3 regions of the Lysinibacillus sp. UBA5994 genome follow, and region 2 is predicted to be linked to each of the others. Evidence: riboswitches for the same ligand, from Rfam matches in the RefSeq annotation. Region 2 holds a riboswitch; each other region holds the start of a gene.
The links. Region 2 has a riboswitch for cobalamin ahead of B3D98_RS16965 (energy-coupling factor ABC transporter permease). Riboswitches for the same ligand answer to the same signal wherever they lie in the genome.

Region 1 (10,022 bases), on a different contig from region 2:
ATCACTGGAAAGTGTTTTTAGATATAGTAGTGAGTATAGGCCATATTATAGTTGGTGCGATCTATGTCTTTACATTTTTACAGAATCGCAAGCGTAAGGAAGAGTTATTCTTTGGTCTTTTTACTATTTCATTAGGATTTTATATGTCGTTTATCAATCAAAAAGTGTTTTTTCTGTTATTTACTGATCTATCGACGGTCAATCAATTACGTCTGCAATTAGGAATCATTCCACTCGCATTGCTTGCTTTAACATTTTTTATAAATGCGATGTATCCACAATTACTAGAAAGAAAAATTTTATACACGCTTGCCATATTACTTGGTATCGTGTTTGTTATGTACGGTATCTATAATCCCTTTACAAAAAATGAAAGGGCCTCCTCAGAATTTGAAATGATTATGAGAAAAATAATCTATATCAGTGTCACGGCTCCAGTTATTTTCTATAATATATGGTTGCTTATAAAGGTCATGCTAAAACGTTTAGAGGCTGTGCGTTATGTGCTAATAGTTATTACAGCGATTAGTTGTTATTCTATTTTACTCATTTGTAACTTTTTATTTGGGATGCCTTTTGACTATACAGAATTCATGTTATTTTTACTAATATTATTTGGCTTTGCCTCATTATTAAATTATCGTGCCAATCAAGCTGTTTTAAAAATAGCAGCATTGTCAGAAGAATTGCTTGAACATAATCAAATGAAGAATGAATTTCTTCTGAAAACTTCGCATGAACTCCGTGCCCCCCTAAACGGAATATTAAATATATCCAGATCCTTAATGGAAGGTGCTCAAGGACCATTAAAACGATCTCAACAGGAACAAGTTATTCTAATTCACAGCGTTACACAGCGCATAGGTCATTTAGTAGAAGATTTATTGTTTTCTTCTAATCAAATGACAGGAGAAGTAAGGATTAGTCTACGCAGTGTATCTCTATCTGTTATACATGAGGTAGTAGCCGAAATTCGTAGTCTTATGCCCAAAAATAGTCAAGTAAGGGTAACAGCAGAGATAAACTTAGATTTGCCAAAGATCTACACTGATGAATTACGCTTTAAACAAACTTTATATAATTTGCTGCATAATGCTATTAAATTTACACAAAATGGAACAATCACAGTCACTGCGCATGTTGAACAGGAGCAGATGGTCATCCAAGTAAGTGATACAGGCTGTGGAATTCCGACACAAGAATTAGATCGTATTTTTAACGCCTTTTATCAAGGAAACAATCATCATAATAAAGAAGGGCTAGGTTTGGGACTAAGTATCACTAAAAATATTGTTGAAAAATTAAATGGTAACATTTATGTGACAAGCACTGTAGGGGAAGGGACAACATTTACATTTACAATGCCCCTCTCAACACTAGAAAACGTAAGTAATGAACAAGCTACCATTACATCACATACAGATACAGAAATACAGCTTCGACTGCCCCTTATTCATAAAGGAAGTGATAAAAAAATACTGGTGGTAGATGACAACCATGTCAATATAAAAACTTTAACGGAAGCACTAAGTTTAAAGGGATATACAGTGATCGCCTTAGATAACGGCTTTGATGCGATCGATTATATTAAAACCAATCATGTAGATTGTATGTTAATCGACCTAATGATGAATGGCATGTCGGGTTATGAGTTATGTAAACGTGTACGTAAACAATATGATATGCTGGAACTACCAATAATTATCTTAACTACAGTTATGAAGCAATCTGACTTACTGCAAACGTTAAAAGTAGGGGCGAATGATTATCTACAAAAGCCGATTTCTACCGATGAACTTTTTATTCGTATTGAATCTTTATTGGCTGTTCGACAATCATCAATCGATGCAATCGAAGTAGAAATGAACTATTTATATTCACAGGTCACACCACATTTTGTATATAACACACTTAATACGATTATTGGTTTAAGTTATACAGATATGGAAAACACACGTGAAGCTCTTTATTGTTTAGCCACTTATTTCCGTGCAAAACTGAATGTTCATTATCGAAATAGCATTGTCCCCATTGATGAGGAGATGGAGCTTGTAAAAGCCTATTTATCAATTGAAAAAATGCGCTTTGGAGATCGTTTACGTATTAAATATGATATTGACGAATCGATACAATTAGGAATCCCTGCATTGTCCATTCAACCTTTAATTGAAAACGCAGTGTTCCATGGGATCTCTAAGAAAGTAGAGGGAGGGACCATAGAATTAAGCCTACAGAGAGAGGGACAATTTGTAAGAATTAAAATCTATGATAATGGTGTAGGAATTTCAGAAGAAAAATTGCACCAATTGCTAAATGAAGAAAGTACAAGAATTGGCTTTATGAATCCATTAAAGAAATTTAAATTAATAAAAAATGCTAGTTTACGAATTTACAGCGAAGAAGGAAAGGGAACAACAATTGTCATTTTATTACCAGAGGGTGGTGTCACATGAATATAATGATCGTTGATGATGAAAAATTGGCCATTGATGTTTTATCTATTATGGTTAAACAACTTGCCCAATTTCAGATTAACATTAAGGGAACATTTACAAATCCAACTGAGGCCCTCCAGTTTCTTGAAAAAGAAATAATTGATGTAGTGTTTTTAGATATTGAAATGATTGACACACACGGTATGCAACTTGCAAAGCATCTCCTACACAAGCAACCATCCTTACAAATCATTTTTGTTACAGCTCATACACAATTTGCCGTGGAGGCTTTTGAAGTTGAGGCAACAGATTATTTATTAAAGCCAGTACAGGAAAAACGACTGATTAATGCGTTAACAAAAGCACAGAAAAAAATGGTCGTGACGGTGGCGCCGAGGGATGAGAAGAAAAACTCATTATATGCGCATACATTAGGCAGCTTTTATCTACTGGATGTTCAACATAATGTGATTAAGTGGCGAACAAGAAAAGTACGTGAACTATTTTTATATTTACTATTTCACCAAAAACGGCCTATGTTAAATGCAGTTCTTTTAGAGGAATTGTGGCCAGATTTGAACTTTGAAAAGGCAGCTAGTAATTTACATACAACTATTTATCATTTAAGAAAGATATTAAAGGACAATGGTATTCAAGATCCCATACTCTTGGTCAATAATCACTATAAATTAAATGCGGAAATTCAAACTGATTATGATGAGCTGAATCAACTATTGGAGCAGGATCAACATGATGAGAAATCCATTCAGCAGTTATTGAATTGCTATGAGGGTGATTTTTTAATAGATGAGGAGTATTTATGGGTTAATCAAATCAGGCTCCGCTTAAAGCAATCTGTATTACATGTGCTTGAACAGTATATTGCACGTACAGACGTTGCCCACACTTTATTAAAGTATAATTGCCTACAAAAGCTTTTAGAGCTAGACGAATACAATGAACAGTATATGTTTCAATTGTTAGAATTCTTAATTCAACAAAATAGGAAACAAGAATGTATAAAATTCTTTGAATCTATAGAGGCAAAATTAGCTGAAATTGATCTCGCTGTGCCAGAAAAATTTTATAGAAAATACAACGAGTTCTTACTCAACGTTTAGAAACGATTTCGGAAAAGTAATTTCTGTTTTAATAGTAGGTAATAATTTTATAAAAAGGAGATGCTTTCGGCATGCAAAAGATTGAAATAATTGAGCTTCACCATATTGAGCAAGATTTGGAGAAGCTTACTGAATTATTGATTATGGTCGTAGATGAAGGAGCATCCGTAGGTTTTTTACCTCCACTCACACAAGAACAAGCGATAAAATATTGGCAATCTGTCTTAGCGTCAGATGTCTTACTGTTCATTGCGAAAATAAATAATGAAATTGCAGGTAGTATTCAAATGCATTTAACTAGCAAACCAAATGGCATTCATCGTGCTGAAATTTGCAAGTTAATGACACATCCCAACTTTAGACGCAACGGTATTGGACGAGCGCTGATGCAACAAGCAGAGGAACGAGCAAAACAAGAAAACCGCTCCTTGCTAGTTTTAGATACGAGAGAAGGGGATCCTTCTAATAAATTATATAAATCATTAGATTATCAAGAAGTAGGGAAAATTCCGCAATATACTATTTCACCAGATGGAGAATTAGAAGCAACCGTAATTTACTATAAATTAATTTAATCCATGGTATTGAATATAACTGAAAACGTGTAGAAAGGGAGCTAGTATATAAACGAAGCGCAATTATTTATGCAAATGAAAATGTGGCGTAATTGGACTGTTGAATTTCTACGTACGATCCCTGAGAATATTGCTGATCAGATACCCGCTGGACATCATAACAATATTCGTTTTGAATGCTGGTCATCTATTAGTTGGTTGGGATCATTCCGTTTTTCCAGCTGTTACACAAGAAAGGCATTTGCCCCTATCCTATCATGTAATGTTTCCTAGTGGCAGTAAACCAGATAACTGGACTGAGCAACCGCCAACAATGGATCAAATCATTATGCTCCTAGAGGAACAACCAATTCTTATTGAACAAGCTTGTGCAGGACATCTACATGAACCGCTTAAAGAACCTTTTTTAGGTATGAAAACATTAGGCGATATGGTTGTCTTTCATATGAACCATGAAAATTTTCACATGGGAATTATAAAAGTATGATGCAAACGCTCTTAAAGAATGAAGCCTAACTGATGGAATCAGTTGGCTTCATTTTTCTATATATACCACGGTAACAGATCCTCCATTTTCCTACCTGGCTTACTTGTTTTATCTGTTACGATCCATGTGCCGTCTTTCTTTTGCAGCTGATAGCTTACATTTGTACCATCCGCCCTTTTAAAGAGCATATAACCTATATTACCCTTGATAAAAGTGACAGGGTCTATGACATTTTTGTAGGGAATCTTTCGCTCAGGAAATAAAATATGGGTCACTATTTCCTCTGCAATCATAGCAAGGGATTTCATATCATTATTAATTTCAGCTTGATATTGCAATTGATCGTATCGGTAGGAAGTATACGATGCTAAGTATAGCTTAAAACTCTGCTGTATATCTAACAGTGTTGCCCTATAGAATGCGTTTATTGCTTTTTCTACATCATCTGCCTCATGTATATAGCGAAGTGTACTGACACCAGTTGGACTGACTTCAAACGTAATGATTTCCTTACTGTAGGGTGGGGAATGTGCATGCTCAAAGGTCGTAACTTCCACGCTAACTTTAAAGCTAAACTAACTTTCTTTGACAATTTTTAAAATTTTCACATCATACAATCCATACTGCTTAGGATAGCCGTAGTAATGATCAATTTCCTTTTCAATAAATGGATTAAGGATTGTAATGAATGTGTCCCTGATTAGTTGATCATCAGCTTGTTTACTTTGCGCATAAATCTTACATGGCAGAATGAACATAGTGAAGATAGCCATTAAAACATAAGCAAATTTTTTCATGGAATAGTGACCTTTCTGCAGGATGATACTTTATAGAGTGCACCAATCACAGTAAATTATCGAGCATTTTTAAAGAAAGGGAGTTGAACAATGGAAAAAATAATAATGCCCTTTTTATGTATGCTTTTGTTATTTCCAACAGCTACTTCGGGATCAGAACCTGAAGGCTTAAAATGTCCAAATCCAGATGTATTGATGAAAACAACGGAGAAAGACAAAGACGAGCTTAGTCAAGCATTAGCTGACATCATTCCAAAAGTATATGGCTCAAGCCCTGATTATCAGGAGTGGCAAATTGAGGTGATAAAGCCCATGCCCATATTAACTGGCATGGAGGAGAATTACTATAAAATGGCGGTGAACTTCTGTGGAGAAAATGTGGCTAATCACTCCTGGTTTGTTCGATTAAGGTTTCCAAGATTACTGCCAGCGCAAAGTGCATCACTAGGTGAGCTATATATCGTAAAAGAGACAAATTCTAAATGGGTTCATTGGTTTCAATATCATTAAAAAGGAAGAATCCATAAATGGATTCTTCTCTTTATGACATCGCTATCGTTTTCGTTGCTACAGTTTGTTGAAATGCCTGATCATGCTCAACAATCACCATTGTGAGATGAGAGCTTTTTATGAGCTCTTCAATCTGCATGCGTGAATAGATATCAATAAAATTGAGTGGTTCATCCCAAATATATAAATGAGCCTTCTCACACAAGCTTTTAGCAATCAGCAGCTTTTTCTTTTGCCCACCAGAATAATGAGAGATATCCTTCTCAAATTGAATACGCTCAAAATCCATCTTGCGCAGGATTGATTTAAATAACGTCTCATCAATACCATGCTCTTCAATAAATTCCGATAGCAATCCCTTTAAATGGGATGTATCCTGCTGAACATAGGAAATGACTAGACCTGAAGCTAACTTTATGGAGCCTGTATGTTGGATGGGATTACCTAGAATAAGTTTTAACATACTACTTTTTCCGCTTCCATTTTTGCCATCTAAAACAACTCGATCCCCTTGTGCCACTTTGAAGCTAATAGGCTTATTCACGATATGGTCATCGTACCGAATCGATACATCCGTGACAACAACCATTTCTTTTGATGGATATGCCAATGGCTCTACTTTCAATGACTCGGTTTTTTCAACATTTTTTAGCAGTTTTGATTTTTCCTCAATAGCTCTTTGTTGTCTGGATTCCAGGTTCTTCGCTCGTTTCATCATCTTGGCTGCTTTATGTCCAACAAAGCCTTTGTCCAGTTTGGAACCTGAATTGGTTGTGCCGTTTTTGGAGGCTTCCACTTGATTAGACCAACCTGACGAACGCTTTGAAGATTGTTTTAACCGGTCGATATCTTTTTGCAGTCGTTGATTGGTTACTTCTTCGTGTTCCTGCTGACGATCAAAATTTAACTTCCAAGAAGAATAGTTTCCACTTTGAACGTCAATATTGGCTCTATTAATCGATAGGATATGGTCAACACAGCCATCTAAAAAGCTTCTGTCATGTGAAATTAAAATAAATCCTTTTTTCCTGCGAAGATAATCGGAAACCGTCTTTCGTGCATCCGTGTCTAGGTGATTGGTTGGTTCATCAATTAATAAAAATTGACCCTCTGTCAAAAACAACGCAGCAAGCAGCACCTTTGTTTGTTCGCCATTGGATAATGTTTTAAAAGGACGATACATGACCTCCGCATCTACATGTAGGTAAGCTATTTCACGTAGACACTCCCAATCTTCTGCCTGAGGACAAATTTCCTCAAATATTTCATGGGTATATTTATTTGGATCAGAAACTGGATAGGGGAAATAAGTGAAGTCTACAGAAGAGATGATTTTTCCGCTATACTCATAATTTCCTAATAACAACTGAAAGAATGTTGTTTTACCTCGTCCGTTTCTACCGATAAATCCAAGTTTCCAATCCGTATCGATTTGAAAGTTGACATTCTCAAAAATATTGTCAAAGCTGCTTGGATAAGAAAAAGTTAGGTTTTGTACTTGTATCATGGACATGATAATTCCTCCTTTGTATTGCAACAGTTTACTTTTCATACAAAGTCGGTCTATCCATCTATGGTTGATTTCTCCGTATAAGCAGATGGATATTAACGACTTATACGGAGTGTTACATGCGTTACAATAGTTTCTGAATCGCTCATATTTTTTCCTCTCCTTTATGGGTAAATGAAAGGTACAAAATCAACTATGAAAGCAAGAAAAAATCCCTCCAATTGTGCATTGGAAGGATTAGTCTTTCTCTGAATTAATGCGATTTGCCATTTGTGTCATGACAAATAAAATGCAAACTGATAGTTAAAAATGGATAGACTAACCCTATATTTTGTGTTTGAAATCATTCAATTCAAATAAAAATATAGTTTAGTTCTTCATTGTCCATTCATCAGTCCTCTCATAATTGTCTTTTTATAGTAACAAATTTTTTTACAGAATACAATGTAACCTTATTTTCATTTAGTACTATACAATAATTCCTATAATATTTATAGAAATAATTTATATAATAGTTGAAAAATAATTTCTACTATTCTGAAATATGTGCTATAGTAGGAGCATAATTGAATATTGTGTAAGACTTGGTGCCAAATGAATGTTTGGCTTAAAAGGGAAGTCGGTGCAAATCCGACGCTGTCCCGCAACTGTAATTCGGAGCAAATCACAAATGCCACTGGGGAAACTGGGAAGGCTGTGAGGCGTGTTGATGGAAAGCCAGGAGACCTGCCAATTTCTAGTACACACCAAATACCTACGTGGAAATAGGTGGTGAAAAGTGACCAAATAGGCACTGTGCGATAACGTTTATGCGAAAGTAGATACTTTTTCGTATTGTTTTAGCATTATTAATTTTAACATGCAGCCATTTTCCTAATAGGAGAATGGCTTTTTATTTTTTCTAAAAAAGGAGCTTAAAAACATGAACTATACAAGTACATTGATCGGTTATCCCTATATAGGGGAGGAACGCGAATGGAAAAAAGCACTAGAAGCATTTTGGCGTAATGAACTTTCTGAGGAGGACTTTGAGGAAAAATTAAAGAAAATCCGTTTATCAAGAATAAACAAGCAGCTGCAACTTGGAATCGATATGGTGACAGTTGGCGACTTTACGTTTTACGATAGAATGTTAGATACAGCTTTGATGTTTGGTTTAGTTCCAAAGCGCTTTAACTGGCAAGGTGGTAAAGTCGATTTTCATACCTACTTCAGTGTAGCAAGAGGAGACAAAACAGCCGTAGCTAGTGAAATGACGAAATGGTTTAATACAAATTATCACTACATTGTTCCAGAGTATGAGGGACAAGCCTTACAACTAACAGAAAATAAAGTGTTAGCCGACTTTTTAGAGGCGAAGGAAACTTTCGGTATCATTGCGAAGCCGACACTAATTGGTCCCTATACATTTTATAAGTTAACGAAAGGCTACAACAAATTAACACAGGTTGAGTACTTATTAGCTTTATTACCACTCTATACGCAGGTATTAAAAGAATTAGTGGATGCAGGTGCCACTTGGATTCAGCTAGAAGAGCCATCCCTCGTCTTAACACTTGATCCAGCAGAGATAAAGCTGGTGAAAGAAATGTATGACCAGTTAGCCACTGCCGTTCCTGAGGCTAAAATAATGCTACAGACTTATTTCGAAGCTTTAAGTGCCTATGAAGCATTAAGTACATTGCCTGTTCAAGGATTCGGTTTGGACTTTGTTCATGGCTATAAAGGAAATATGGCGTCACTTCGTCAATTTGGTTTCCCGCAGGATAAAGTATTAGGAATAGGGGTAGTGAATGGCCGTGATATTTGGCGTTCAAACCTGGCGGAGGTCAATGCGACAATTCAAGCCATTGAACAGCTAAGTCATGCTGTTGAACTATGGATTCAACCATCAAGTAACCTACAGCACGTTCCAATCACAACCTCTCTGGAAAATGAACTTGACCCTGTTTTAAAGCAGTCTCTGGCCTTCGCAGATGAGAAAATCGTAGAAATCACGGGGCTGACTAAATATAGACGAGATAAAGATGGTTCCTTACAACATAATTTTTCAGAAAGTATGAAGGCGATTGAGGCTCTAAAAAATCATCCAATCCGCCAAAATAAGTTAATTCATCAAGCCGTTCAAACTGTGACAAAGCAAGATTTTGAACGACACAGTAATTTTACGAAGCGACAAACGATCCAACAACAAGCCTTAGGATTACCGCTGTTTCCAACAACTACAATCGGTAGCTTCCCGCAATCAGATGAAGTGAAAAGAAATCGTAATGCGTGGCGAAAGAAACAATTATCGAATGAAGCCTATGAAACATTTTTAGAAGACGAAACAAAGCGCTGGATCTCCATACAAGAGGAATTAGATATCGATGTACTTGTTCATGGTGAATTTGAGCGTACAGATATGGTCGAATATTTCGGTGAAAAGCTGACTGGCTTTGCCTTTACAGAGAAAGCGTGGGTTGTTTCATATGGATCACGCTGTGTGAAGCCTCCGATCATTTATGGAGATGTTGCATGGGCTTCACCAATTACCGTAAAAGAATCCGCCTATGCCCAAAGCCTAACGAAGCGATTTGTAAAAGGC
Region 2 (10,022 bases):
CGCCATTTCCTCAGCTGTCAGTCTACCGATTAAATGTGGCAGGCCAACGTCAGCAAGACTAGAGGCTGCCGACTCAGTGACGACCGTAGCGGTTACCGCATAACCTGCACGTTGTAATGCTAGGGCTAGATCCCTTGCATCACTTGTCCCTGCTAACATGAAAATCATTTTACCGGCTCCTCTTCATGATGATGGTGATGGTCATGGTCATGATGGTCATGCCCATGATCGTGATCGTGATGGTCGTGATGATGATGCGCATGTCCATGATCGTGATCGTGATCATGATGGTGATGATGATGTGCATGTCCATGTACTGCCGCATAGGCGCGATAATCTTCTAGATCTTGCATACCTGTTGATGTACCGTTGATTGCCTGTTCAATACGCTCTAATAAAACATTTTGTAACCGTTCATGGTAGCCAAAATAGTTAGCAATTTGAATATCACAATCTGGATAAAGTTCATTAAACTTCTCACACATGCCATGCATGCGTTCCATCAAAATGCCTGTGAATAAAAAGTATGGTAACATGATGATTTTTTTTGCACCTAGTTTGACACAACGTTCAATTCCTTCTTCAACTCGTGGATCTGTGACACCCATAAAAGCACTTTCTACGTATTTCACAGGTAGTTTTTCCCATAAAAGTCGCGTAATTTTATAAAAATCACCATTAGCAGATGGATCACTGCCACCTCGTGCAATCAATAAAATCGCTGTGTCTTCCTGCTCTTGTTCTGAATTAAAGCCAATTTCAGCTAGGCGATCTTGTAAAATGGCAAAGATTTCATCATGGATACCAATTGTTTGACCATATGTGAAGGTAATCGCTGGATAATGCTCACGCGCATGCTCGATTTCCGCTGGAATATGCAGCTTTGAATGGCCTGCATGCAGTAAAATGATTGGAATTACATGTACCTCTGTAGCTCCCTTTTTCACACAGTTTGTAATACCTTCTTCGATGTTAGGTGAAGCAAATTCAAGGAAACAAGTTTCCACTAAAAATTGTTCATCAATACGCGGTGTCATTTGTTCGATAAATGTACGAACCTCATCATTTCCTGCTGCTAAACGGCTCCCATGGCCGACAAATAAAATAGCTTTCATCTCTCTACTCCTTACTAGTCGCCGCACGGAGCTGGCTCTACTTTTATTTTGGAAGACATATCTTGATACGTAAAATGCAGTATCTTTTTCACACGTTTAAAATATTTAAACAAGCGTTCATTTGGATGAGCATTTGCTTTATATTCTTCAATAATATCTGTAATGAGTGGAATCAGTTGCTCAGGCTCCAGCCCTTCTACAACAGGCTGTGCTGCGTGTGCTGTACGACCGACTGGTTTTGCTCCAATAAAGACATCGAATTTACTTTTGCGGTAGACGATGCCAATATCATCAAATACAGCCCGATAACAGGCCATACCACAGCCATTAAAGCCAATATTTAATGTCTTCGGTAAGGACATACCGCCTAGTTTTTCTTGTATTTCCTCTGCATATGGTATTGAATCAGCCTTTTCACCGTAGCAAAAATCACAAGCCTTCAGTGATAACACATCACCAATCGGGGCTAATAAAAACCCTACTTCCTGTAATTTCTCTGTGATCTGTTCAGGGGCAGTCGTTGGTATTTTCAAATGAATTTGATGATCTGGTGTGTATTCCATCGTCCCCTCATCCCCAACGACCTCCGCTAACGTCATCATTTGCTGGGGAGTAAAAAACTTATTGGCTACACCAGGACTTACTGCTAATTCAAAAATAGATTCTATTTTTTGCTGTACAAGCTTCGGTGTTACTTTGACTGCGCTTGTCCCTTTTACCATTGCAAGTGCCGCTGTAGCCATTTCAAGAGCTGTTTTTTTAGGCTTTGGCGTAGCGGCAATACTGGGTTTATTAAAGCGCCCTGCATTAGGGTCAGCCGTAAAGTCATTTCGCGCTGTTCCCGTCTCTTGGTTCATTGCCCAAGGTTCATTTTCTTCGCGTAAACGTTGATGTGGACGTAATGGCTGTTTCTCTTCACCCAGGGTATATTTACGTTGGTAACCGCGGGGCGTAATCATCTTATTGTCATAGAAAAATGTTGACGAATTCCCGATAATGACAGTTGTCAACATACCAATATCATGTTCTAGCATTTCTGCTAGTGTTGTCATGGTCACTTCTTGACGCTCTCGATAGGCACTTTTCACAAGCCCTACTGGTGTGTCTGGCGAACGATATTCTAAGAGTATTCGTTGAGCCTCGACAATTTGTCTTGTTCGACGTCCACTTTTAGGATTGTATAAAGCAATGACAAAGTCCGCCATTGCAGCTGCCTCGACACGCTTTGCAATTAAATTCCAAGGTGTTAGATGGTCACTCAAACTGATTGTACAAGCATCGTGCATAATAGGTGCACCAAGTATGCTAGCGCATGAATTAATCGCAGAAATCCCAGGAACAATTTCAACTTCAATTCCTGTTGCTTCTGTCCAGCCTAGCTCAATTAACACCTCATAGACTAATCCTGCCATGCCATAGACGCCTGCATCACCACTCGAAATTACTGAGACGATGCTCCCTGCTTCAGCTTGACGAACGGCTTCCTGTGCACGCGACACTTCTTCTGTCATGCCTGTACTAACAATCGATTTTGCACTTACTAAATCTTGAATCAGCTCTACATAGGTTTTATAGCCTATAATCATATCACTTTGTTGTAAAGCCTCTACTGCACGTGTCGTAATATGCTTAAAATCTCCAGGTCCAAAGCCTACTACGAAAATTTTTCCTTTTTGCGCCATGTTGTTACCCCTCTTTCACCTTTTCGATCCCTTTAATGGCAGTTGTTTGAGCAGTACGCTGTAATGTACCTTCACGAAGTGTAAAGACATGTTCGTTGTATAAGGATTCATGATGTAAATCTTGTACTAGTGTTCTAGCATGCTCTGTTGATGGCACACGATACCAGTTTCCTTGAGGATAAGCGATTACCACACAAGCATCCTTGCAGCGTCCATTACAGCGCGTTCTTGTCGTATGTATTTCCTGATCGAGTGCTTGCCGCTGTATCTCATCTCGAATGGCTAAGGTAATTTCCTCCCCATCCTTTTTCATGCAGCTACTGCCATTGCAAATAAAGAGATGTGTTTTCATCCCCTCTAAATTCCAAGTTGTCATCTTCTGTCTCCCCTCATTTGCTTTTTGGAAAAAGAAAAACCTTTACTCTATAACGAAGAGTAAAGGTTTTGTAGAAGCCAAATAAAAACGAATAGAATGAAATACAGGTACCCGCTTTCGCTTCAACTTCTCCCTCCGAAAAGTTTGCATGCACAATCAAATAAGCAGGTTTCCTGACTTAAGCTTCATTTTACTGTCGCACCTTCCCAAGTTTGCACCAGTGGCTTTGCGATTTCATCAGCTATTACAGTAGCGGGGGCTGTATTGGATTTTCACCAATTTCCCTATTATCTCGAGCTATTCGAGCACTTATTGACGTTTTATATGAAATTTTTAGTAGAATTTTAAATAGAAAACTGTCTTTATCATATCTTATTATTTTAAAATTTCAATATTTCTTTAAAAATTTATGACAAATTTATCAATTTTGAATGGAACTAGGTATGAAATTTATACAATCTATATAATTTGCGCACAAAATTTTATCAGAATATTCACCGTTGACCTTTAATTTAAAAAATTTCATAAAAGGTATAGCATATTTATGGAAATTCATGTTACACTTTGTCGTGAAATCTCACAATTTGAATGTTTTTCGGTGCAAAGTGCTTGTCATTTTGCTTAAAAGGGAAGCCGGTTTGAGTCCGGCGCGGTCCCGCCACTGTAATAGGGAGCTTTATAGAATATGTCACTGTCCAACGGATGGGAAGACCTATAAAGCATTGAACTAGAGCCAGGAGACCTGCCGAAAAATAAGTGATCGTTTCAACCTACGAGGATAGGTGTGCGGCTTAGCAGATGAGACTGTTATTTGCTTTTTTAGCTATGCACTTTTCCACCTAAGGAGAAGTGCTTTTTTTAATTACGCACGCAATATTCTAAAAATCTATTAATTAGTTAGGAGGAAAGCTTTTTGAAATTATCATGGTGGAAACTTAGTTATTTTTTACTGGCCTTTTTAATCGTGCCAAAACGTGCCTTTGCCATGCATATCATGGAAGGTTTTTTACCAATCGAATGGGCTATTTTTTGGTGGGTGATCTCTATCCCATTTATCATTCTAGGATTGCGTTCTATTCGAAAAACCATTGATGAAAATCCTGAAACCAAAATGCTTTTGGGGCTTTCAGGAGCCTTTGCCTTTGTGCTATCCGCCCTAAAAATCCCTTCAGTTACAGGTAGTTGCTCTCACCCAACTGGTGTAGGACTTGGGACAGTACTCTTTGGCCCTCTAGCAATGAGTGTAATTGGAACAATCGTTTTATTATTTCAATCTTTATTATTAGCTCATGGAGGAATTACAACTTTAGGGGCTAATGCCTTTTCTATGGCTATTGTTGGTCCTTTTATTGCTTACTTTGTCTTTAAAGGGGCTCAAAAAGTAGGGTTGTCATTTTCACTAGCCATATTCTTTGCAGCTATGCTTGGTGATTTAGGTACATACATTGTGACTTCTGTACAACTAGCACTAGCCTTTCCTTCAGAGGTTGGAGGCTTTATGGCATCCTTTACAAAGTTTGCAGGTATTTTTGCCTTAACTCAAATTCCTTTAGCAGTGAGTGAAGGAATTTTAACGGTCATTGTGATGAATTTCTTGAAAAAATACAATGTTAGCGAATTAAAAACGTTACGTGTTTTCTCAACAAAGGAGGCACATTAACAAATGAAAAAAAATTTATTGTTATTAGCAATTGTTGTGTTGTTAGCCATCATTCCCTTATTCATACAAAAAGGTGCTGAATTTGGTGGTGCTGATGGAGAAGCAGAAGCAGCTATTGGTGAAATTAATGCGGAATATGAACCATGGTTTGAAAGTCTATGGGAGCCACCAAGTGGTGAAATCGAAAGCTTATTATTCGTGCTACAGGCAGCTATAGGAGCTGGCTTTATTGGCTACTTCATCGGCTATATGCGTGGCAAACACAAAGAAGGTTAACCATTATGTTACTCATTGATAAGTATGCCTATCTGAATAAGCTAGCGTCCGTTCATCCGCTAGAAAAAATGATATTTTCACTTGGACTACTTCTCATAACGCTCATCATGAGAGATGAACGACTTTCACTCATTACATTTTTTGTAATGAGTGCTTTTATCATTTTAGGTGCAAAAATTCCGCTTGCATACTACGGCAAATTATTATTGCTACCTAGCTTTTTCTTATTAACAAGTCTCGTATCTATTTTACTTTCCTTTACATCATCAACGAATACACTCCCTGCCCATATTTGGTCGTTTACATTTAGGAATTGGACTGTCTTTATTGGGAATGCAAGTGTGTTAGCAGCGCAACAGCTGTTCTTTATTGTCCTTGGTAGCATTAGTTGTTTATACTTTTTAATTCTAACCACTTCCGTACAAGGAATATGTTATGTGCTACGACAATGGCGACTCCCCTCTTTATTAGTGGAGCTCGTCGAACTAATCTATCGTTTTATTTTTATGTTTTTAGAAAGCATGCAAAATATACATCTCGCCCAGCAAGCACGTCTTGGCTATCATTCACCGATGCAATGGCTACGCTCTGTCTCCATGCTTATTGTGGCATTATTTGTGGAAATGTTTCAGCGTAGCCGAGAGCTCAACAATGCCATGCAATCACGTGGAGGCGAGGCCGTCTACTGGCAAGAGATGGGCTCTTATAGCAAGAAAAATTGGCTAGGCATGGCAGCTATTTTACTAGTCCTCATCGTATATGGAGGGTATTTTACATGACAGCATTTTATTTTGAACTCAACCAATTATCTTATGCCTATGCGGATGGTACGAAGGCGTTGTCAGATATTACATTAGACATTCCAAAAGGTAAAAAAATCGCCATACTCGGACATAATGGCGCAGGAAAATCGACTTTATTTCAGCATCTTAACGGTATTTTAAAACCTACAGCTGGAACGATTGTATTCGAAGGCAACGATCTGGAATATAGTCGAAAAGCTTTAAAGGCCCTACGCCAAAAAGTCGGCATTGTTTTTCAGAATGCAGATCATCAGCTTTTTTCAGGGACCGTCAAGCAAGATATAGCATTTGGCCCATTGAATCTCGGCTGGTCTACTGAAAAAACGGAAGAAAAAATAGCATGGGCCGTTGCGCAAACCGAAGTGGAAGATTTGCTTGATAAACCCATTCATTTTTTAAGCGTAGGTCAGAAAAAACGTGTAGCAATGGCAGGTGTTTTAGCGATGGAGCCCTCTGTCCTTTTGTTAGATGAACCAACAGCAGGTCTTGATAATTATTATGCTACACAAGTATTACAATACTTAGCCAATTTAGATGATGGTGAGAGAACCATTTTACTAGCAACCCATGACATACCTCTCGCCTATGAATGGGCCGATCTAATCATTGTTATGGAGGCTGGAAAAATTATTTATAACGGTGATCCAATCACCTTGTTTTATGAAGACGAATTGTTACATCGCGCGCATCTTGAACGTCCATGGATTTTTGAAATGGTCATAGCTTTGCAAAAAAAGAAGCTATTGCAGGAAAATATCAACATCCCTCGTTCCAAGCAGGAGCTACAACAATTAATAGAACAGATCTAAAGCTTTTAACAATGCTAGGTTTTTTCGTTATACCTACCAAAAATTAAAATAGCAAAGAAAAATTTTCCTCCATTACGAAACTTTTCTAATATTTGTCCGTATTAATATAGTCGAGATTTAATTTATAACACCAAGGAGAGATAACAATTGAAAAGTTGGTATAAAAAATCAGTCGCTGTTGTAGCATCTGCTGCACTCATGGTTCCTGCTGCTTCTGCCTTTGCTGAGGCACCTCAGCATAAAGCGAAAAACATGCTGGCAAACAGTGCGAAACAAACAGAGAAGAATGAAGAAAAATGGATGAGTAAGGATACAATTGTTATCAAGCATTCAGGTCTTGATAAAAACGTACATAAAAAAATTGGCTCCAAGGTCATCCGCTCCATTCCTTCATTAGGGTATGATGTTGTACAACTAAATAAAGGCGTATCGATCGAAAAAGCCGTCTCTTACTATTTAAAGCAAAACGGAATATCAAGTGTATCTCCTAGTTACATCTATCATTCTTTTAATAAAGAAGCTGATCCTAAAAAACAAGAGATGTATCATTTAAACTTACTGCAAATGGATAAGGCACTAGAATTAGCAGGCAACCATGATGTCACAGTTGCTGTCATTGATTCTGGTGTAGATTTTAAACACCCCGATCTAAAGTCACAAGTACTCCCACCCTATAATGCAGCAGCACCTGCTAATACTACCTATTCAGGCGATCACGGAACACATGTGGCAGGTATTATCGCCGCAGCAAAAGATAATGGCGTAGGTGGGCATGGGATTAATCCGAATGCAAAGTTACTGCCAATTGATGTATTTAACGGCAAAGAAGGTGCTAATGATTTCATCATTGCACAGGGTATTCTTTATGCAATTGAGCAGGGCGTTGACGTCATTAATATGAGTCTAGGAGGCTATGGTGAATCTCCCCTGATGAAGGAAGCCGTTCAGAAGGCGATTGATAGTGGGATTACAATTGTGGCGGCCGCAGGAAATGAATCGACAGATGAATATTCCTTCCCTGCTTCTTTCGAAGGTGTCATTAGTGTTGGTTCAACAAACGAACGCAACAAACTATCAAGCTACTCCAATTACGGACCATCTGTGGATATTGTTGCACCAGGTGAAGACATTTATAGTACCGTTCATGATGCGAAGAAAGGATCATCTTTTGTCAAGTTTAGTGGAACATCCATGGCCTCTCCTGTCGTGGCAGGTATCGCCTCTCTTCTTAAATCCAAAGACCCATCTTTAAAACCGCATCAAATAGAAGCGATTTTAGAAATGACCGCACAAGATTTGGGCGAGAAAGGCTATGATCTTACTTATGGTCACGGATTAGTCGATCCTGTAAAAGCATTACAATTTGATTTAAATAAATTGCCTAAGCATTATTCAGAGACAAAGGAAGATCGTATTAAGAACGCCAAGATCCTTGCTAAAAATAAGCTAAATACAGAACAGGGTGCTTTTGAACAGCAAGACGAAAAGAAATGGTATAAAGTCGATTTAGAAGAAAATGAATATGCTCAATTAACATTAAAAGGCGCTGACAAATACGACTATGCCTTTGATTTATATTTCTACCCAAATAGCGGGATTGGAGATGTAGAGCCTATCCATGTCAATGATGTTCGCGTAGGAAAAAAAGAAGGTTATCTATTTAAAGCAGATCAAAAGGGAACGCTTGTTATTGGTGTCAAAGATCATAATGGAAGCTATAGTTTAAAAGGCAAATCTACTTACATTTTTACAGCACAAACGACGAAGGACTTGCCAATTGATACAATAGACAAGTCTACGATGGAGCCTATTAAAAAGTTCCCATATAGTACAGCAGGTAAAAACTATACATTACTGTCAAAAGATCAACAACAAGATCAAGATTACTTCACGTTCTCTGTCAAAAAACCGACGACGTTACAATTTGATCTATCGGGAATTCCTGGTGTCACTGCCTCTATGGAGCTTTATCTAAAAGATGACTTTAATCCTGTGCCACCAGAAGAAATCGATCAAGCTGAAAATGATGAAGGTGAAGAAGAAGCCTATCCAATGCAGACCGCTTATGGTACAGCAAAAGGTGAACCGGTTCGTATGATTATCGACGCTGTTCCAGATCAAGAGTACGTTTTAAGTGTATCTAATGAAAGTAATAGCGAGTTTTCTATGGAGATGTTCTTTAGTGGCGGCATCGAAAAAGAAGAAACGATCAGTGAATCGATGATCCCTTACACATTAAAAGGTGAAGTAGTTTCCCTCCCACCTGATGAGGATGGTCTACCTGTAGATGAAGCCATGATCGAAGAAAATGTTCCAGAGAGCCAATTACCGCTTATAGAAAACAACATAAAAAAACGTAATGAAATTGACAGCCTGATGAGTATGTTATTGAATCCTACGGCTTCAGGCAACCTAGAAAATGTTGACCCTATCATTAAGCAGGCAATCCGCTTTGAAATAGGTGACGATCAAAAAGCTTATTTCCAAACAGATTATGATGAGGATTATTTCTTATTTAAAGCGAAGGAAGACGCCCTTTATAGCTTCAGCTTTTTGAAAGGCATGAACCAAATGCCGACAGGTACAGTGTTTGAATATGATGAAGAAACAAAAGAATTAATTCCCGTTTCTTCCTTAACTAATGACCTTGGTATACTGGCATTACTACTTGGTTCAGCTGGTAACGAAGACGATGCAAAGGTCATACCATTGAAAAAGGACAAAACATACGTGGTAGCCGTTGTCAATGCTGGAGAACGATCTGCTGAGCCTTATACATTGAAAACAAAGAAAATAGGCGATATTCCAGCAGAGTACAATCCAAACAATCATGAGGAAGCAAAAGCGCTAAAAATTCAACCAGGTACTACTTATAGAGACCACCTGATTTATCAAGATGATGTAGATTATTACTACTATAAGCAACAAGGCAATGATGAGGTCATGAGTCTGCTTCTTTCTTCAGTTCCTTTTACTAATGAACAATTGGCTCAGCTACCTAAAGAACTGCAAAAAGACTTGAAATTTGCAGGAGCTATTATCGAAGATACGAACGGCAATATGAAGATTGATGCCAAAGAAATGGAGACAGAAATTCCATTTGGCTTAGGTGATAATATTCTTGAAATGTTACTTGGAATGATGGGTACAAACGATGTAAATACATCGTTTAAGGCGAAGAAGGATCGAGGCTATTTTATTCTAGTCAACAGCATGGGGCTTGGCCAAGTATCGATTCAGCCTTATACATTAACATTGTTTGATCATAAGCATGTGGATGAAGATGCGGATTCAAAATTAG
Region 3 (10,022 bases), on a different contig from region 2:
AGCAGCAATGGATTTAGCAGAATATAATGTACGGGTAAATTCTGTGCATCCTGGCATGATTAAAACGGAAATGACACGAGATCTTTTTGAGAATAACGAAAAAGCGAAATGGATGAAAGAAGTAACGCCTTTGCCATTACTTGGAAATCCTATAGATGTAGCCTATGGTGTTTTATATTTAGCGACTGATGAAGCGAAGTTTGTAACAGGCAGTGAGCTAGTGATTGATGGTGGTTGGATTGCGAAATAAAAATTATTAATGGAGGTATTTATGACGAAGCGTATTCTCATTACAGGGGCTACTGCTGGCATTGGCAGAGCTACTCTCGATAAATTTTACCAGGAGGGTTTTCATATCCTTGCATGTGATATTAATGTAGCGGAAGGTAGCAAGCTAAGTGATATTTATGGTGCTCAGGTTGATTTTATAGAATTGGATGTTACAAATGAAAATAAATGGAAATCATTACAAAGATATATACATGACAAAGGCTATGAAATTGATGTATTGTTTAATAACGCTGGAATATTTGTCATGAATGATCTTACTACAACTACAGAAAAAGAGTATCAGTCTATGTTTGATATTAATGTTAAGGGTAGCTTTTTAGCATTAAAATATATTGCACCTATTATGTATAAACAGGAAAATGGCTCGATTATTAATGCATCGTCCAATGCAGCCTTTTTTGGAGCAAAAGGTTTAGGAATATACGGGGCTACTAAAGGTGCTATTCGAACACTTACAAAAAACGCAGCGATGGAATTTGCACCTTTTATTAGAGTAAACTCCATTCATCCAGGATATATCCAAACACAGATGATTGAATATGCAGCACAAAAATCAAATAAGACACCTCAGGATCAGGTAAAATATGTACCTTTAAAAAGATTAGGACGTCCAGAGGAAATTGCATCCTTAGTCTATTATCTAGGGAGCGAGGATGCTTCCTATATTACGGGTAGTGAAATTGTCATTGATGGTGGTGTTTCAAGCGGCCAGTCGATCTGGGAAGAGGAGCATTGCTAAGAAGCTTGAAAGGGTGAGAATGATGTATTTATCGTTAAAATATAAATATCTTATTCTTACCCTTGTTGTATTTATTTTACCGTATTTTATGATGACCATAATTTATATAAATAATGTTGGAGAATATCAAAAGAAACTTTTAATAGAAACAAGGCTAGAGGTATTAAAAAAAATTCATTATTTTAATTCGTCTTTTGAGAGTAATCAAGCAAGTACAAAAGTATATCATGAAGTGTTAAATTCTATTTGGGGTAGCTACTCTGATTTTCTTTTATTAACAGAGCAAAAAGATATAAAATTCAGCACAAATTCCCATATATCAGAGCATGAGGAGTATTTTCTTAAACTGGAGCCTCAGAAAACCAATTACTATAAAATTGATTATTTGAATGTAGAACGAATTCTAATGTATTCATTTGATTCCTTTAATAATTGTTACTATGTTGTCATTGCTACGTCTGACTCCATTTTTAAAGAGGTAAATAATAAAAAGGAGGATTTAATGGCTTTTGCAATTGCTTCTACCTTACTGCTAACCATCATCACCTTTTTATATTCCAATAAAATAAGCACAACGTTACAAATGCTTATTGAACGTATTACCTCTTATAGAAAAGCAATTTATCATTTTGAAGATAAAGAGAAAAAGCATGTTTGGATTAATGATGAGTTAGATATTGCCAGTCATGAATTAAACCAAACCATTGCTTATATGGTAGAAAAGGAAAAAGGCTATGTTCGAGAAAACTATGAAGCGCAATTGAATAATTTACAAAGCCAAATTAATCCTCATTTTCTTTACAATACCTTAGATAATATTAATCAATTAGCCATGATTCATGAGGTTGAGGAAATTTCTACATTGAGCGTTGGGCTTGCAAAGCTTTTTAGATATAATACGGGCAACAGTGAAAATGAAACAACCATTGAAAAAGAGCTAGAGATTATTGAAGAATATATTAATATTATGAAAATAAGAATCTCTTATTTACTATTTGACATTCAAATAGAAGAAAACGATTTATTACAAAATGCTATTTTAAAATTTACACTCCAACCAATTGTAGAAAATATTTTTAAGCATGGTTACAACCATAAAGAAGCTCTATCAATAAATATCAAAATTTATCGAAAAAAGAATTATGTAATAATTGAAACTTATAATAAGAGCGAATATAAGGATACTGCTAGAATAGCGATGCTAAATGATAAAATGAATGAAGAAAATCACGAAGGCAGTATTGGTTTAAAAAATGTAAATAGGCGTTTAAAGATAAAATATGGAGAAGCATATGGTGTAATGGTGCTAGTCAATGAGCAACAATACTTTGTGTCGAGAATTTTGTTACCATATAAGAAATAATATCTTCTAACGGTGAGGTGAGCTCTATGAATCTTTTTATTGTAGAAGATGAAAACTTTATTAGAGAGGGTTTAAGCTTTTTTATTAACAGAAATTTTATAGAATCCTTACGTGTTTATTCTTATACAACGGGGGAGGATATGCTGCTGGCAGCTAAAGAAATTGCTCCAGATATTGTTTTATCGGATATTAATTTACCCGGGATAAGTGGAATAGAGGCTGTTCAGGAGCTAAAAAAGTTTCATCAATTTAAGGTGATTTTTCTATCTGGCTATGACGATTTTCAATATTTACAAAGTGCTATTCAAATTGGAGCTGAGGATTACATTTTAAAGCCAATCGATTATAAAAACCTAAAGCTAAAGCTATCACAAACGATGGAAGCATTGAGCATGAAAAAGCAAGTAGATTATGCAATTAAATATAATCAATTATTAAATTTACTATTGGCCTTTGATCAACAAATGACAGATTGTAGTATCTATTCATTTGAATACTTTATGGTTAGTATAAATCAAACAAAAAATATCGGAATTTCACATGCTCATGAGTTATTTTACTTTAATATTTTTGGGGAACATATTGAGATTATGAATACCGATTTTGTATTGTCATATAGTCAGCATAATCATATTGTTCTTCCAAAAAAAGACTTACATGATTTAAATCAAGCTGTGCTGGAGTTGCTTCTAAAGAGGCATCTAAATACTGATAGCACTGTGCTAAATAAAAGAAAATCCATTTTTGATAATCAAATCTTTACAGATGAATTAAAATTAAAAGAATTTATTGTGGTTTTACAAAATAAAAATATTGGTTTTCAGCAGAGGTTAGAAATCATGATTATGTTTTTATTACAATATAGTATCTATTTCAATTGCTTGGAAACATATCATCGCGCTCAAAAAATAATTGGTATCCAACATCAAATGATTAAAGAAGCCAATTTATCAAAAATAGTAAATAACTATATCATGCCACTCGTCGATAAAATACTTAACTTACATGGCAATAGGGATAATTTAGGTAAAAAAATAGTCGATTATATTTATACGCATTTTGATGATCCGCAACTAGATTTGAATTATTTATCAAACATCTTTAACAAAAGCCAAGCAAATTTAAGTATATTAATAAAAAAAAGCATTGATAAAAATTTTATCCACCTATTAAATGAACTTAGAATTAACAAAGCTAAGCAGCTATTAGATTATAGTGATAAAAGAAATAATGAAATTGCTTTATTAGTAGGTTATAGCAATGAAGAATATTTTAGTAAAGTATTTAAAAAATATGTTGGTATGACACCTGCTAAATATCGATCCATAAAAAAATAGAAAGAATGATGTACTGTAGATTCGTTCTTTATAGGCTAAACATGTAGAAAGTAGGAACCAGAAGAGAGTTGACAAATTGTGTGTGTTAAAAGAGCTTGTTAAAAAAATTCTGCAATCTTTAACAATGTTATTTCTCAGACTTTAGTAACTAGTAAATTTTAAATCATGTATATCGATGTTAAATCTATTCTTTTACTTATGTTTGGCATTAGCCATCCCGGTATAGGCTCATCTTTTTTTGAGAATAGTCATTTGAAGGGGCAAAGTGTATTCATTTTAAACTATATTGACTCGCTAACAATATTGGTTTCTATTCAATAGTTATAGGAACTATGTGAAATAGCTCCAAATAAAAATACTTTACTTTAATTGTTTCGTATTGATAGCAAGAAAGCTTTGTAGTAAATTAAAAGAAATTACATAAAAGCAATAGGTGCCCATTAGGGAGAATAGGGAATAAAGTGAAAAGCTTTAGCGGACCCGCCACTGTATAAGGGAATTTCATAGTGTATGCCACTAGCAAATTGCTGGGAAGGTACTATGAGGTGTTGAACTTGAGCCAGGAGACCTGCCTACATGCTTTAGAAGATATAGATGATGGAAAAGTCTGTAGTTTATTTGTCATGACAATAAACTACAGACTTTTTATTTTGTCTTAATGAGAACGAGAGGAGAAATAATCATGCAATTATTACAAGACACGATTCAAAACATTCAGGGGGCTGATATGAAAAGTATGGAGCAAGCTAGAAAGCGGATTGATGCGCTTTGTAAGCCCCCAGGTAGCTTGGGTAAACTAGAATCACTTGCCGTACAGCTCTCTGGTATAACAGGACAATTATATCCGATGGTCGACAAAAAAGTGATGATTGTCTGTGCTGCAGATCATGGTGTTTGCGAGGAAGGTGTAACCACGAATCCACAAGATGTTACGGTCTTTCAAACATTAAATTTTCCTAAGGGGGGTACAGGCGTTTGTGCGATTGCTGGGATTACCAATGCAAAGGTGGTCACAGTAGATGTGGGTGTAAAAGAAGATATTCCACTTGATGCAGGTGTCATTATTCATAAAATTAAATATGGTACAGATAACATGGCACAAGGTCCAGCTATGGCCAAACAAGAAGCCATTCAATCGATAGAAGTAGGAATCCGTGTGGCCACTGAGGAAATCATAAAAGGTGCTGATGTACTTGGGACTGGAGAAATGGGCATCGGCAATACAACACCAAGTGCTGCGATATTAGCTGTTTTGACGGGATGCAACCCTATCGAAGTAACGGGGTTTGGTGCAGGAGTAGGCCAAGGAGGCATTGCCTATAAAGCGGCAGTTATTGAAAAAGCAATTACCTTAAATAAGCCTAATCCAAATGATGTTATTGATGTTCTGGCTAAGGTTGGAGGGTTAGAGATAGGGGCGATGACAGGTATTATTCTTGGCGCTGCTGCCCATCGTAAACCCGTTGTCATTGATGGATTTATTTCGACTATAGCCTCCCTCATTGCTTATAAGCTCGAACCAAAAGTAATCAATTATATCATTCCTTCCCATGCTTCAGAGGAACCAGGGGCAAAAATTGCCGCTGCCTTACTAGGCATTGAACCAATGTTGCACATGAATATGCGTTTAGGCGAAGGTTCTGGAGCAGCCTTAGCCTTTCCTATTTTAGATGCAGCTTGCTCGATGATGAAAAACATGATGACTTTAGAAGAATCAATGCAGTTGTTAAAAAGATAAAAACAATAAAACAGCCAATGACTTAATTTTTGGTCATTGGCTGAATGGTATTTATGCACGATTTAATTTTCGTAATGGCAAGCGCCACTTCATCATATAGGAAAGAATACGTAAAGCTGTAATCACTGCGAATAAAATATAAAGGAAAATGTCCCCTGTAAAAACCTCGAATCCGATTAGCAATCCTGCAAGAGCTGCCCAAACACCATAAACTTCATCACGGAGAACTAATGGTTTTCTTCTAGCTAATAAATCTCGTACAATACCCCCACCTGAACCTGTCAAAACAGCAGCTACAATGACTGCGCTTACTGGCATATCAAGCTTAACAGCATAGAGTGCGCCTTGAATAGCGAATGCTGATAAGCCAATCGCATCTGTGAAGTTACCCCAACGATGCCAATGTTGAATCAGATGATGCGGAAAAATAAAGAATATCGTAATCGCAGCAAGCGCTATTTGAAACATCATATCCTGTCCCCAAAGTGTTGTGACAGGTAGTCCAATGAGTAAATTTCGGATAGCTCCTCCACCAAAAGCAGTCACAATACCAAGTATATATACACCGAATAAATCGTATTCTTCTTCCATGGCAATAATTGCCCCAGAAATAGCAAAGGCAATTGTTCCTATAATACTAAAAACCTCCCAAGCCATCCCTTTCACCCCTTCTATCAATAAATAAACTTTATTAAAAGTTAAAAGACTTTTTACGTAACAGAATCTATGAATTTAATAGCCAAAATCGGTCATTAAATACGCATCTTGAAATGAGTCCGCACATTAGCTTAGCGTAAAATCCTCTTAGAAACAATAGGCAAGTTTTACAGGTGCACATACAAATTGATAAAATGTGATTAAAATAAAGAAAAACATTCGTCAAAAGCGTTCATATACCAGTAGTTGGTTAGGGAATTCTAGAGTGATTGAAGTCAATTTAGATAGTCAATAAATCTTACTGATTGAAATGCGAGACATTGTGAAATGGAGAAGAAAGAATGACGTTTACATCAAATTTATCAACAGAAACGCTATCGTTAGCGGCAAAAGTAGAGGAGCAAGTTCGGCCTTATCATGCCAAGGTAGAAGAAATGGCGTTCTACAATCAGCAGAAGGTGCTAGCAGCTTTCAGAAAGCATCAAGTAAGTGATTATCATTTACACCCATCAAACGGCTATGGCTATGATGATGAGGGGCGGGATAATCTAGAGCGTGTTTATGCGGAAGTATTTGGTGCTGAGGCAGCCATAGTCCGACCGCAAATTATTTCAGGCACACATGCAATCACGCTTAGTCTATTCGGTGTTTTGCGTCCTGGTGATGAGCTGCTTTATATTTCGGGTCAGCCATATGATACATTGCAATCCATTGTCGATGGTGGTGATAAAGATACAGGTTCACTGAAAGATTATAAAATCAGTTATCGACATGTGGATTTACTAGATAATCAGGTCATTGATTGGGCAGGTGTTGAAGAGGCCATTACAGCACAAACCAAAATGATTGCGATTCAGCGTTCAAAAGGCTACGCAACACGTCCATCCTTTACAATTGAAGAAATTGCAGATATGTGTGTAAAGGTACGTAAATTAGCTCCGAAAGCTATTATTTTTGTAGATAACTGCTATGGCGAGTTTGTAGAGGCGCAGGAACCTACAGAGGTCGGGGCTGACTTAATGGCAGGATCGCTCATTAAAAATCCAGGTGGAGGCTTGGCTAAAATTGGTGGCTATATTGCTGGACGCGCAGATTTAGTGGAGAAATGTGCCTATCGTATGACATCTCCAGGTATTGGAGCAGAAGCGGGGGCCACATTAAATACACTAGGTGATTTTTATCAAGGGTTTTTCCTAGCACCACATGCTGTATCGCAAGCACTAAAAGGGGCGATATTTACAGCTGCAATGCTTGAGGAAATCGGCATGAGCACTTCTCCGAGCTATCACGCGAAGCGTACAGATTTAATTCAATCAGTATCGTTCCAAACGGCTCAGCAAATGATTGATTTTTGTCGTGAAATACAAGCGAACTCACCGATAAATGCCCATTATGCTCCTGAACCAGCCTATATGCCAGGCTATGAAGATGATGTCATTATGGCAGCTGGAACATTTATTCAGGGGTCCAGCATTGAGCTAACAGCGGATGGCCCAATACGACCGCCATATACAGCATTTATCCAGGGGGGACTAACATATGAACACGTTAAATTTGCTATTTGCAGTGCGGTTCAAGCTATTCAAAAAGCATAACAAGACAATAGATAAAGCCTAAATATGAATAGTTTTTTACAATTTTTAATCGAATTGAAAAAAATAGTGCCAACCATGTTAGATAACCTTACATGGTTGGTTGACAGTAAAAAAATTTCGTTATATGATAAGCGGGTATTGGAGGAGGACTTAAATGAGTCGTGAAATTAGACGAACTATGCCGTTATTATCGATGAGTATCGTGATGCAATTAACAGAGCTTTCGGCAAGACAAATTCGTTATTATGAAGAACACCATTTAATTGAGCCGCACCGAACAGAAGGCAATCGACGTATGTTTTCACTAAATGACGTCGACACATTGCTTGAGGTTAAAGATTACTTAGAACAGGGTATGAATATGGCGAAGATTAAAAAAATATTTGCTAAAAAGAAAAATCCTGTTGCAACAACTGATGAGCAAGATTTAAGTGATTCAGAATTACGCCAAATTATGCGCGAAGAAATGCGTCAAGCACAGCGCATGCAAAAATCGTCCATCCGAAGAGGGGATTTATCTCGATTCTATTAATAAATAGAGTAGGGTAAACATAAAAGCTAGACAAATTATAGGAGTGTGGAAAACTGTGGGTAAATACACAAAAGAGGACATTAAACGTCTCATCGAAGAAAAAAACGTAAGCTTTATTCGTTTACAATTTACAGATATTCTTGGCACTATCAAAAATGTTGAGATTCCTGTAAGTCAATTAGACAAAGCACTGGAAAATAAAATGATGTTTGATGGCTCATCTATTGAAGGTTTCGTTCGAATCGAAGAATCTGATATGTATTTATATCCTGATCTTGATACTTTCGTAGTATTCCCTTGGACTTCTGAAAAAGGGAAAGTAGCACGTTTTATCTGTGATGTTTACACTGCGAAAGGCGAGCCGTTTGCTGGTGACCCACGTAACAACCTAAAACGTATTCTTAAAAAAATGGAAGAAATGGGCTTCTCAAGCTTCAATTTAGGGCCTGAGCCAGAATTCTTCTTATTCAAATTAGATGCAAAAGGCGAACCAACATTAGAAGTAAATGACCATGGTGGTTATTTCGATTTAGCGCCAACAGACCTTGGTGAAAATTGCCGTCGTGATATCGTGTTAGAGCTAGAAGAAATGGGCTTTGAAATTGAAGCATCACACCATGAGGTAGCTCCAGGACAACACGAAATCGACTTTAAATATGCGGATGCTGTTACTGCATGTGATAACATCCAAACATTCAAATTAGTGGTTAAAACAATCGCTCGTAAACATGGCTTACACGCTACATTTATGCCAAAACCACTATTTGGTGAAGCGGGCTCTGGTATGCACTTTAACGTGTCACTATTTAAAGGCAAAGAAAATGCGTTCTATGATGAATCTACAGAATTAGGTCTTTCTGAAACAGCTATGCAATTCATGGCGGGTGTTCTTGCACACGTACAAGGTTTCACAGCTGTAACAAACCCAACAGTTAACTCTTATAAACGTCTAGTACCAGGTTATGAAGCACCATGTTATGTAGCATGGTCTGCACAAAACCGTTCACCATTAATTCGTATTCCATCTGCACGTGGACTTTCAACTCGTGTTGAAGTACGCTCTGTAGACCCTTCTGCAAACCCATATTTAGCGATGGCTGTTATTTTAGAAGCAGGTCTTGAAGGTATTCGTCAAAGCCTAACACCACCTGCTGCTATTAACCGCAACATCTATGTGATGTCGGAAGAAGAGCGTCAAGCAAATGGTATTGAAAACCTACCTGCAGCACTTGATGATGCACTAACATTACTTGCTAAAGATCAAGTAGCACAGGAAGCATTAGGTGAGCATATTTATGCAAACTTTAAAGAAGCAAAAGAAATCGAGTTCGATATGTACCGTACAACTGTTCATCAATGGGAACGCGATCAATATTTAAAAATGTATTAATCATAAAGATACCGAGTGCCTGATAAAGGGTACTCGGTTTTTTTCTGAACATATTAGGAACGATGGGGTCATATGACAACCCCATCGTTATTTTAGTATTAGCGCATATGTTTATGATGGTGTGGCATATGGCAAGGGTTAGGTGGCATACCGCACATTGTATGTGTTTCACAGCATTCATTCACGACAGATTCTGTGCATGGGAAATAATACTGATGATCAATCATATGTTTGTTCACTGTTGTAACATGTGCAGGTTGTACGTGTGGAACAACTGTATGGATATAATTTGTGCGTACATATTGCTCTGGTGGTAAAAATTGTGGTGGATCATATTGCATTGGCATCATTTGTGGCGGACAGCAGTGTGGACCTTTTGC

Region 1: linked by a shared signal. The riboswitch ahead of metE (5-methyltetrahydropteroyltriglutamate--homocysteine S-methyltransferase) and the one ahead of B3D98_RS16965 (energy-coupling factor ABC transporter permease) in region 2 are both predicted to bind cobalamin.
Region 3: linked by a shared signal. The riboswitch ahead of cobT (nicotinate-nucleotide--dimethylbenzimidazole phosphoribosyltransferase) and the one ahead of B3D98_RS16965 (energy-coupling factor ABC transporter permease) in region 2 are both predicted to bind cobalamin.

What each region holds. Positions count from the first base shown of each region.
Region 1 is NZ_DJAU01000026.1:141,277-151,298, reverse strand. It holds gene B3D98_RS08865 (ATP-binding protein) at 1-2,453, shown strand, start outside; gene B3D98_RS08860 (response regulator) at 2,450-3,556, shown strand; gene B3D98_RS08855 (GNAT family N-acetyltransferase) at 3,628-4,131, shown strand; gene B3D98_RS08850 (DinB family protein) at 4,304-4,618, shown strand; partial or broken gene B3D98_RS08845 (DUF3888 domain-containing protein) at 4,675-5,376, opposite strand; gene B3D98_RS08840 (hypothetical protein) at 5,506-5,925, shown strand; gene B3D98_RS08835 (Lsa family ABC-F type ribosomal protection protein) at 5,957-7,438, opposite strand; cobalamin riboswitch at 8,004-8,183, shown strand; gene metE (5-methyltetrahydropteroyltriglutamate--homocysteine S-methyltransferase) at 8,358-10,022, shown strand, end outside.
Region 2 is NZ_DJAU01000056.1:139,180-149,201, reverse strand. It holds gene cobK (precorrin-6A reductase) at 1-168, opposite strand, end outside; gene B3D98_RS16980 (sirohydrochlorin chelatase) at 165-1,115, opposite strand; gene cobJ (precorrin-3B C(17)-methyltransferase) at 1,130-2,797, opposite strand; gene B3D98_RS16970 ((2Fe-2S) ferredoxin domain-containing protein) at 2,802-3,173, opposite strand; cobalamin riboswitch at 3,320-3,501, opposite strand; cobalamin riboswitch at 3,753-3,937, shown strand; gene B3D98_RS16965 (energy-coupling factor ABC transporter permease) at 4,087-4,833, shown strand; gene B3D98_RS16960 (energy-coupling factor ABC transporter substrate-binding protein) at 4,837-5,109, shown strand; gene cbiQ (cobalt ECF transporter T component CbiQ) at 5,115-5,888, shown strand; gene B3D98_RS16950 (energy-coupling factor ABC transporter ATP-binding protein) at 5,885-6,721, shown strand; gene B3D98_RS16945 (S8 family serine peptidase) at 6,869-10,022, shown strand, end outside.
Region 3 is NZ_DJAU01000050.1:64,819-74,840, forward strand. It holds gene B3D98_RS15295 (SDR family NAD(P)-dependent oxidoreductase) at 1-250, shown strand, start outside; gene B3D98_RS15300 (SDR family NAD(P)-dependent oxidoreductase) at 272-1,030, shown strand; gene B3D98_RS15305 (sensor histidine kinase) at 1,053-2,393, shown strand; gene B3D98_RS15310 (response regulator) at 2,420-3,730, shown strand; cobalamin riboswitch at 4,145-4,320, shown strand; gene cobT (nicotinate-nucleotide--dimethylbenzimidazole phosphoribosyltransferase) at 4,413-5,468, shown strand; gene B3D98_RS15320 (trimeric intracellular cation channel family protein) at 5,520-6,125, opposite strand; gene B3D98_RS15325 (aminotransferase class I/II-fold pyridoxal phosphate-dependent enzyme) at 6,467-7,720, shown strand; gene B3D98_RS15330 (MerR family transcriptional regulator) at 7,875-8,252, shown strand; gene glnA (type I glutamate--ammonia ligase) at 8,308-9,642, shown strand; gene B3D98_RS15340 (CotD family spore coat protein) at 9,741-10,022, opposite strand, start outside.